Regions from separate parts of the Streptomyces sp. NPDC046197 genome, predicted to be linked through region 1. Evidence: riboswitches for the same ligand, from Rfam matches in the RefSeq annotation. Region 1 holds a riboswitch; each other region holds the start of a gene.

Region 1 (3,265 bases):
GGTGTGTTCGGAGAGGATCTCCATCACCCGGCCGTGCCGGTCGAGGTGTTCGTCCACCGGGAGGGTGCCCGCCTGCCACGCCTTGCCGCTGACCGCGTAGACGGCCTGGAGGCGGTTGGACGCGGTCTCGTCGGGGCCGAGGAGACGGAAGTCGCGGCGGTCGGCGGTGGCCCGCATGACGTCCTGGAGCATGTCGCCGAGGACGCGGGTCGGTTCGTGCAGGGTCGCGCCGGGCTTGTCGACGTCCACCGCGTAGCGCTCCAGGGGCGGCAGGGGCAGTTCGCGCAGCAGGAGTCCGCCGTTGGCGTGTGGGTTGGCGCCCAGTCGGCGCACGCCCGGGGGGATGCAGGCCAGTACGGCGGGGCGCGGGGCGCCGTTGTCGTCGAACAGCTCCTCGGGCCGGTAGGAGCGCATCCACTGTTCCAACTGCCGCAGGTGCTCCGGGTTGTCCCGGACGGCGGCCAGCGGGACCTGGTGGGCGCGCCAGGTGCCCTCCACCGGCAGACCGTCGACCTCGGCCGGCCCGGTCCAGCCCTTCGGGGTGCGCAGCACGATCACCGGCCAGCGGGGCCGGTCGCCGCCGCTCCCCCCGCGCGCGGCGCGCTGGAACGCGGCGATCCGGTCCAGTGCGGTGTCCATGGCGTGCGCCATCGCGCGGTGGACGGCCGCCGGGTCGTCGCCCGTGACGTGGATCGGCTCGTGGCCGTAACCCCTCAGGAGGTCGTCGAGTTCGGCCTCCGGCAGGCGGGCCGGCACGGTCGGGTTGGCGATCTTGTAGCCGTTGAGGTGCAGGATCGGCAGGACCGCGCCGTCGTGGACCGGGTCGAGGAACTTGTTCGAGTGCCAGGAGGCGGCGAGCGGGCCGGTCTCCGCCTCGCCGTCACCGATCACACAGGCGACGAGCAGGTCCGGGTTGTCGAGGGCGGCGCCGTAGGCGTGCGAGAGCGAGTAGCCGAGCTCGCCGCCCTCGTGGATCGAACCCGGGGTCTCGGGAGCCACGTGGCTGGGCACCCCGCCGGGAAAGGAGAACTGCCTGAAGAGCCGGCCCATGCCGGCCGCGTCCCGCGTGATGTCCGGGTAGGTCTCGGTGTACGACCCCTCCAGCCAGGAGTTCGCCAGGACGGCCGGCCCCCCGTGCCCGGGGCCCCAGACGCACAGGGCGTCCAGGTCGCGGGCTTTGACGACACGGTTCAGGTGGGTGTGGACCAGGTTCAGGCCGGGTGATGTGCCCCAGTGGCCCAGCAGGCGCGGTTTGACGTGCTCAGGGCGCAGCGGTTCGGTCAGCAGGGGGTTGGCCATGAGATAGATCTGACCCACGGAGAGATAGTTCGCGGCGCGCCAGTGGGCGTCCAGGGTGGCGAGTTCCTCGTCCGTGAGTCCGGTGGGCGCCTGCTGCGTGTCGACGGACATCGGGCATCCTTCCGGTTCGGTGCAGCGGTCGGCTGGGGTTGCGTGCCGTGCACGACACCCACCCTCCGTCGCCCCGGCGGGTACCCGACAGGGCCGTTCGGGACACACCCCCGGGCCGAGCCGCCCGTGCGCGGCCGCGGCTCACAGCACCGGGTCCACCCGTACAGCGTGCGCCCGCCGACGAGCTCACGCCCGGTGGCCGGCTCCGGATGGATGCGCACGAAGACCTCTTCGGGTGACGGCACCCAGGGGGCGGGCCGACCCGCGCCGACCGCTCGTGCTCGCCCGGGTGGGACACCACCACGGCCCGGCCGGTGACGACGACGCTCCACCCCGCGCACGTGCCGGCAGACGCAGGCACATCGCCCTCGTGAAGGGCCCGGTACAAGAAGGTCACGAATACGTATCGGACATTTCGCGCTTCAATCTTCACACCAGGCACACACGTTCGCTAAGTTGACGTCCAGGCCGCACGATCGACTCCGGCGAACCCGCCGGATCGTGCGACCTCCGCCGAGTCCGGTGCGCCCCTACGGGCAGCCGGAGCCGGGGACCCACCGACATTGGGGTGAATCGGCCAACGGCCCACCAGGGCAACGGTCGTAGGGCACACCTTCCGGATCCGTCCGCCCGAACCCGACAGCTAACCCGGTAGGCGGTGTACGGAAGGAGTACGTCTTCCTTGGCGCCGGAACGACCTTCGCGCCCGGGAGGCACCAGCCTCCCCGGCACCCGCACCCCCGCCGTTGCGACCGCCGCGGACGACAGAGGACCCAGCCGCGCTGAGGTTCAGCAGCGAATCAGCAGCCTCTACGACCAGGCCGAGACCTCCACCGGGAACTACAACGCGACCCGGGCGATGAGCAGGGCGGGGCGCCCGCGCGCCAACTCCTCGCCCGGCAGGGCTTCCCGGGACGCCGACCCGCTTCTGGACAGTATCGCCAAACAGTGGTTCGACGGGGCACGCGCGCAGTTCGGGCCCAGCGTCCCGGCGGCCCTGCCCGCGGATCGCATGCCGAAACCGGCCAACTCCCGTCCTGCGGCGTCGGCAAGAGGCGCGATCGACGGTCCGGCCGGCCTCGGACGGGAAGCGAACCTCCCCGCACTGCTGGAGCTGACCGCCGGCCCCGATGCCGCGGTGACGACCGGAGCCCGGCCGGAGCTCACCGGGGGGCCCGGCGCCGCGCTCACGGCCGGTCCCGTGGCGGAGTTGCCCGCCCGCGCGCTGCCGGAACTGCCCGCCGTAACCCCGATGGAACCGACCGTCATCGCAACTCCGGCGGAAACGACCGCCGGAGCACCGGCGGAACTGCCCGCCCGCACCATGTCGGTGCCGCTGCCCACCCCTCCGGAGACGCAGCTGGAAACCGTCAGGGCCCTGCCGGCCACGGTCGCCCGGCCCCGGCAGCCGGCGTGGTGGTCCTCCAAGGAGCGGCTCCAGCGGAAGGTGGCCCAGGCACGCGAGTTGCTGGCCCGGCACGCCGCCCAGCACAGCGCGCCGCCCGTCCAGGCGGCGCCCGTCCCGGCTGCGGCCGCTCCGGCGACCGCACCCTGGCCCACCTCCGAGGAGTCCTGGCCGAGCCCTTACCCGGGACCGGAACAAGTGCTCCAGCAGTCGGCGGAGTTCGTCCCGGCACTGCCGGTCGACGTGGGCGGCACGGCCCTGGGTGCCGACATCGCCCCCGCCCCGGAACAGGCCGTCACCACACCGTCGTTCGCCGCCCCGGCTGCCCCGCCCGTCGCGGAGGCGGTCCCCGTCGGCGAACCGATGGGCTCGGCCTACGAGAGGAAGGCGGCGAAGGCGCTCGACTTCGCGCGGGCGCAGATCGGCAGGCCGTGCGTGTGGGGCGCCACA
Region 2 (3,265 bases), on a different contig from region 1:
GGACGGCAGTGAGCGGCTGGGTCGTCCGATTCGCATCGAGTCGGTGGGGCGGCTCATCCGTATTCTCTGATCATGGCCGCACCCCTCGCATATGCCCTCATCGCCACGGACCTGGACGGAACGCTGCTGCGCGGCGACGACACCCTGTCCGACCGGTCCCTCGCCGCGCTCGCCCGGGTGGCGGCGGCCGGCGCCCGGCATCTGGTGGTGACCGGGCGGCCGGTGCCGCGGGTGCGCCCGCTGCTCGACGACCTGGGTACCGCCGGGCTCGCCGTGTGCGGGCAGGGCGCGCAGCTCTACGACGCCGGGGTGCACCGGCTGCTGTGGTCGGTCACCCTGGACCGGGAACTGGCCGAGACCGCGCTCGGCAAGATCGAGGCCGAGGTCGGGCAGGTGTATGCCGCAGTCGACCAGGACGGCGTGGACGGGCTGACGCTCATCGAGCCCGGGTACCTCATGCCGCACCCGACCCTGCCCGCGGTGCGGGTCGAGCGGCGCGACGACCTGTGGTGCGCGCCCATCAGCAAGGTGCTGCTGCGCCATCCCACGCTGTCCGACGACGAACTGGCGGCGGCGGCCCGGAGCGTGGTCGGTTCCCTCGCGACGGTCACCATGTCGGGGCCGGGGACGGTCGAGCTCCAGCCCTGCGGCATCAACAAGGCGACCGGGCTGGCGCTGGCCGCCGAACATCTGGGGCTCCGCCGCGAACACGCCCTGGCCTTCGGCGACATGCCGAACGACATCCCCATGTTCCAGTGGGCCGCCCGCGGCGTCGCCATGGCGAACGCGCATCCCGAGCTCAAGGCGGTGGCCGACGAGGTCACCTTGTCGAACGAGGACGACGGCATCGCCGTCGTCCTCGACCGACTGTTGCCGGGGCACTAGGCACCGGAGGGTGTCAGGGGGCCCTCGGGCAGCGCCGGGGAGCGTCAGGGAACGTCAGCGGGCGCACGGCTGCCGCGCGCCCGCCGGATCTCAATGTCAGTACGCGCCGTGGACGTTGTCTATCGAGCCGTACCGGGCGGCCGCGTAGTTGCAGGCTGCCGTGATGTTCGCGACCGGGTCGTAGATGTCGTAGGACGTGCCGGAGACGTGGTACGCCCGGAACGTCGGGTCGATGACCTGGAGCAGACCCTTGGACGGGATGCCCTTGGCCGCGTTCGAGTCCCACAGGTTGATGGCCAGCGGGTTGCCCGACGACTCGCGCATGACGTTGCGGTAGATGCCGTTGTACGTGCCCGGGATGCCCTTGTGCGCCATGAGCGCGAGCGACGCGCGGATCCAGCCGTCGAGGTTGTTCGGGTACCCGACCGTGGCGACGGCCTTGACGGACGTCGTGGGGGCCGCGGAGGCGGTGGTCGCGCCGACGAGCGGCAGGGCGAGAACGGCCGCACCGGTGCCGACGACGGCCAGGGTGCGGGCGGGGCGGGCGGTGCGGAAACGGCGGAGCAGACCCTTTGCGGGCATGGTTGATTCCTCTCCGTCGCCTGCGAGGTGAGCTGTCGGGTTCGGGCTGGGAGGTGCCCGGCCGTGCCCCTGAGGGCACCGGCTTCACCCCGAGCCGTTCCGGCACGGCGTACGACGGTTACGTACGACGCCGGCCCGGCGACTTACCTGGGTCCCCCGCTCCTGCCATGCGTGGTTCGGTCGATGGGTTCCCGGGCGGCGGCAGGATTCGGCGTCCGCCCGACGGCCGGGAACGTATGCGAGAGCACATGTCCGAAACAAGTAGCCGATTCACACATCGTCCTAGTTGACCTTGATGTGAGGCGTATGAGGAGATTGATCCTTTGCGAATGTCAAGGGTCAACTGGCGTGTGGAGAAAGGGGAAACGGGGATAAGCGGGGGAGGCGGCGTCGTGGGGCCGACGTGACCCAATTCACGGTTTGGTGGCTGAAGTGCATATGCGGCTAAGGGGAATTGGCGCCTCAATAAGGGTAAATCGGGCAATCCGGGAGCGGCGTGTGAGGGCTGTCACTTTCGGGGGTGTGCAGGCGCACCGAAGCCGGGCCGGCCCGCTCGGAGGAGGGCCCGGGGTCGAGCGCAGAGGGCCGAGGGCGGAGGTGCGCCGGGGTGGGCATGTCTCAAGGGGGTGGGGGTGGAGGTCCCGGCGAAGGTCGACGCCGCAGCTTCGGCACCGGTGGTCGAAGCCGGTGGTCGAAGCCGGTGGTCGGAGGCGGGTCGGAGTATCGGTTGCCGGGCATCGGGCACCGGGCGCCGGGTGCTGGTTGCGCGCGGATCGTGCGGCGTGTCGTGGCGGTGAGCGCCACCGTGGTCCGTTCGGATGTCGTCCGTGGGCGAGGGTGGCGCAGTGGCGTCGATCCGGTGACGAAGACGGATGAACGAGGTAAGAGGGGTAAGTCGACAAATATCTGTTCTTATTGGTTGATCAAAAACATACCGGGCGTGATCCGATACCGCCTGGCCTGTATGGGTGGGCGCTATCGGTGATCGAAACGTGACCGGATACGCTGACTTGAGTGTTGGCAGCGACCTATCGACAAACCGTGTAGTACCCAGCAGACACCAGCAGACAGGAGACCCCTCGTGACCGTCGTCGGGCCGTTCGGGCTGAGCGTGCGGGACCAGGCTCTCGAAGCCGATGTCCAGGCCGGGTTGGCGGCTGTCGAGGAAGGGTTGCTCGAAGCCACGAAGAGCGAGGTCCCCTTCATCACGGAGGCCGCCCAGCACCTCGTGCGGGCGGGCGGGAAGCGATTCAGGCCGCTGCTCGTGATGCTCGCGGCGCAGTTCGGAGACCCGTATGCGCCGGGGATCGTACCGTCGGCCGTGGTGGTGGAGCTGACCCATCTCGCGACGCTGTACCACGACGACGTGATGGACGAGGCCGCGGTGCGGCGTGGGGTGGCCAGCGCGAACACCCGCTGGGGGAACTCGGTCGCGGTCCTCACCGGCGACTTCCTGTTCGCCCGGGCCTCGCAGATCCTCGCCGACCTCGGCCCGGAGGCGGTGCGCGTGCAGGCCGTGGCGTTCGAGCGGCTGGTCACCGGGCAGATTCTGGAGACGGCGGGGCCGCAGGACGGGCGGGACCCGGTCGACCACTACCTGGACGTGCTGGGCGGCAAGACGGGCTCGCTGGTGGCCGTGTCCTGCCGGTTCGGGGCGATGATGTCCGGCGCCGACGAGACGGTCGTGGACGTGCTCACCCAGTACGGGGAGCGGCTGGGAGTCGCCTTCCAGCTGGCGGACGACGTGCTGGACATCGCGTCGGACTCGCACGAGTCCGGGAAGACGCCGGGAACGGAT
Region 3 (3,265 bases), on a different contig from region 1:
TCGTCGAGCGGCCGTCGCTCCAGCTTCACCCAGGAGTGCGCCGCGCACGACCCGGACATTTCCGACAGCCGCCGGTCCGACATCCCGAGCGGTGCGTACATCCTGTACATTTTTTACAGAAGGTCAGTCCGCCGGAGACGGCCCTGCCGCACAGAGGGGTGTGCCATGACCCGACCGTCCGCCCGCCATGTCCTGCCCGAGTTCACCGAGCGCACGAGCGCCGGTTTCCGGACGCTGGATCCGTACGCGAAGCTGCTGGAGGAGCGGATCGTCCTTCTCGGCACCCGGATCGACGACACCTCGGCGAACGATGTGATGGCGCAGTTCCTGCACCTGGAGCACCGGGACCCCGACCGCACCATCTCGCTGTACATCAACTCCCCGGGCGGCTCCTTCAGCGCGACGGCGGCGATCTACGACACGATGCGGTTCGTCGGCTGCGACGTGGAGACGGTCTGCCTGGGGCAGGCGGCCGCCTCCGCGGCGGTGCTGCTCGCCGCGGGTACGCCGGGCAAGCGGTTCGCGCTGCCGGGCGCCCGCGTGCTGCTCGACCAGCCCGCGCTGTCCGAGACCGTGGAGGGACGGGCGTCCGACCTCGTCATCAGGGCGGAGGAGCTGGTGCGCGTGCGGGCCCGCCTGGAGGAGATGCTCGTACGGCACACCGGCCGGCCCCGGGACCAGGTGCGGGCCGACCTGGAGCGGGAGACCATCCTGGACGCGCGGGGCGCTCTGGAGTACGGGCTGGTGGACCGGATCGTCTCCAGCCGCAGGACGCCCGGCACCACTTCGGACCCGAGGTGAGGCGCCGATGCTGCCTCCGGAACTGCCGCCGCTGCCGGCGCTGACCCGCGCCGAGGCCGACTTGATCGACCGTTACCTGGAGGTGGTGGACCTGCTGGGACGCATCAACCCGGCCCGGCACGAGGACACCTACCGGGGCCTGAGGGCCGCTCAGGCACTCGTCGGCAAGGCGGCCGAGCTGCGCGCGGCGCTCGCGCTGATGCACCAGCGCGGAGAGAACGAACTGCACGCCGCGACGCTGGCGCGCGCGCTGCGCGTGCTCGACGGCGAGCGGCGCACGCGCCGCGTCACATTGCCCCCCGACGGCGGCAGTTGACGCATCGTCCGGGCGTCCCCGTCCCCGGCGCTGACAGGGCGTCCGCTGCGGCGTCGAAACGGACCAAATGACGTACGGCCTTTCGGCGTAGACGCAGACCCTTTTTCGGGGGTGCTCCAGTTGCGCAACGCGCGTGGCCAAATGGCGGAATGAGCTGTTCCGGCGCTGGTCCGGGGCTCGTCGGGAGACGCGACGGCCGTTCGAGGGCGCGGGTGTCCACCCGAACGGGTGAGTGGTGAGTAACAACACAAACCCCCGGTTCCGTTGGGTTTTTCGGACATGCGTAGGTGAAGATCCGTGTCTGACGACAAGCCCCCGCCACAGCGGCGGGGCGGTCCGGGCGGACGCCGAGTCCTGCCGCCGCCCGGATGACCGGTCGACAGGAGTGGATCGGCAGGAGTGGAGGACCCAAGCACGACGGGTCGCCGGAACGGTCACGCCATGACCGGGCCGAGCAGCCCTTGGGGTGAAGCCGCGGCAACGCGGCCGGGCAACTTCGCCAGCCCGAATCCGACAGGTCATCCTTCACAGGCGGCTGACGAAGGGTTGCGCATGACTGCGCTCAATCGTGTCCCGTCGCTGATGGCCCGGGCCGGTACGGCCTCGGCCCTGACCATCGCCGCCGTGGGTGGCTCGATCGTGGTCCCGGGCGCCGCGTCCGACGCCTCGGCCGCCACGCTGGCGACGAGGGCGCTCCAGATCGCGGCGTCCAAGAAGGGTTCCCCCTACCAGTGGGGGGCGGCGGGCCCGCGGCGTTTCGACTGCTCCGGGCTCACGCTGTACTCGTTCAAGAAGGCGGGCAAGACCCTGCCCCGTACGGCGGCCGGTCAGTACAACAAGACCCGTCACATCTCGGCGAGCAGCCGTCAGGCCGGGGACCTGGTGTTCTTCCACTCCGGCTCGTACGTCTACCACGTCGGCATCTACGCGGGTGGCGGCAGGATCTGGCACGCTCCGAAGACCGGGGACGTGGTGAAGCTGCAGAAGATCTGGACCAGGAGCGTCTGGTACGGCCGGGTCAGCTGACCACCTGGGGGTGGTGGTGGCGTCCTGACGCGCCGCCACCGCCCTCGGGTTGCCGTACTGCGCCGTGCGGCGGCCCACGCGCCCACCGCGCCGCCGGCGCATGCGTGGGCGGCCGGGCGGCCCGGCTCCGGGCTGACGTGCGCCCTACGGTTCCTGCTGGCCCGCGGCCGTGACCGGCCGGGCCGGCACCGTCCACGGAAGTTCGATGCAGACGGTCTTGCCGCCCTCGCGGGTGGGGCGCACCGTCATCCTGCCGCCGCACTCGGCGGTGAGCCACCGGATGATCACCATGCCCCGGCCGTTGTCCTGCTGGACGGCGGCCGGCAGTCGTTTCGGGAACCGCGGATGGCTGTCCGTGACCCCGATGTGCAGCTGTTCGTCACGGTCGAGCACGAGATCCACCGTGAAGGTGGGTGACTGCCCGAAGGTGTGCTGCACGGCGTTGGTGGCGAGTTCGGAGACGATGAGCCGGATGGTGTCGGCGGCGTCCGTGTCCGACGACAGGCCCCACTCCGCCAGGGTGCCCACCACGTAGCCGCGGGCCGCGGCGACCGAGGCCGGATCGCTCGGCAGAGTGACGGATGCTTCCAGATGGTCTGCCATGGCGACGTCGTCCCTTTCCCACGGGACCGCAGTCCGACACGGAGCGGATGGTTCGAGTACGGTCCCGGACTGGTGCTTCGTCGTCAGACTGCCATTACCGCGTCTGTCACGGGTGGCGATCCACCAAGATGTGCATATATCTGTCGCTCGAAGCGGTGAACTCTGCGACGGCAGAGCGTATTTGGGCGGCCCGGAAGGAGTAGGGAGTAAGCCCATGCAGCACGGAACCTCGGTGCGCCGCCGGAAACTCGGCTCCGAACTGCGCGCGCTGCGCACCGGTGCGGGTCTCACCAGTGGTGAGGCGGCCCGGCTCGTGGGTTGGCACCAGTCGAAAGTCAGCCGGATCGAGACCGGCGCCAGCGGCGTGAAACCAGCCGATGTGCGCTTACTCCTGGACGCCTACGCGGTCGAGGACTCCCATCTGCGCGACCTGCTCACCGTGCTGGCGGGCTCCGACGACGGCGGCCGTCACCACTGGTGGCACGCCTACCGCGGCGTACTGCCGCCCACCTACCGGGA

What was found. A riboswitch is a leader RNA that binds a small molecule or an ion and turns the genes downstream of it on or off. The one in region 1 is predicted to bind cyclic di-AMP.
Region 2: linked by a shared signal. The riboswitch ahead of AB0A61_RS03315 (transglycosylase SLT domain-containing protein) and the one ahead of AB0A61_RS18730 (NlpC/P60 family protein) in region 1 are both predicted to bind cyclic di-AMP.
Region 3: linked by a shared signal. The riboswitch ahead of AB0A61_RS07610 (C40 family peptidase) and the one ahead of AB0A61_RS18730 (NlpC/P60 family protein) in region 1 are both predicted to bind cyclic di-AMP.

Annotation. Positions count from the first base shown of each region.
Region 1 is NZ_JBEYZY010000012.1:78,840-82,104, reverse strand. It holds gene AB0A61_RS18740 (phosphoketolase family protein) at 1-1,410, opposite strand, end outside; partial or broken gene AB0A61_RS18735 (pyridoxamine 5'-phosphate oxidase family protein) at 1,569-1,759, opposite strand; cyclic di-AMP (ydaO/yuaA leader) riboswitch at 1,912-2,084, shown strand; gene AB0A61_RS18730 (NlpC/P60 family protein) at 2,093-3,265, shown strand, end outside.
Region 2 is NZ_JBEYZY010000002.1:137,090-140,354, forward strand. It holds gene AB0A61_RS03310 (HAD family hydrolase) at 73-885, shown strand; gene AB0A61_RS03315 (transglycosylase SLT domain-containing protein) at 982-1,467, opposite strand; cyclic di-AMP (ydaO/yuaA leader) riboswitch at 1,470-1,659, opposite strand; gene AB0A61_RS03320 (polyprenyl synthetase family protein) at 2,549-3,265, shown strand, end outside.
Region 3 is NZ_JBEYZY010000004.1:118,473-121,737, reverse strand. It holds gene AB0A61_RS07620 (ATP-dependent Clp protease proteolytic subunit) at 166-801, shown strand; gene AB0A61_RS07615 (hypothetical protein) at 809-1,117, shown strand; cyclic di-AMP (ydaO/yuaA leader) riboswitch at 1,453-1,666, shown strand; gene AB0A61_RS07610 (C40 family peptidase) at 1,670-2,143, shown strand; gene AB0A61_RS07605 (ATP-binding protein) at 2,288-2,746, opposite strand; gene AB0A61_RS07600 (helix-turn-helix transcriptional regulator) at 2,961-3,265, shown strand, end outside.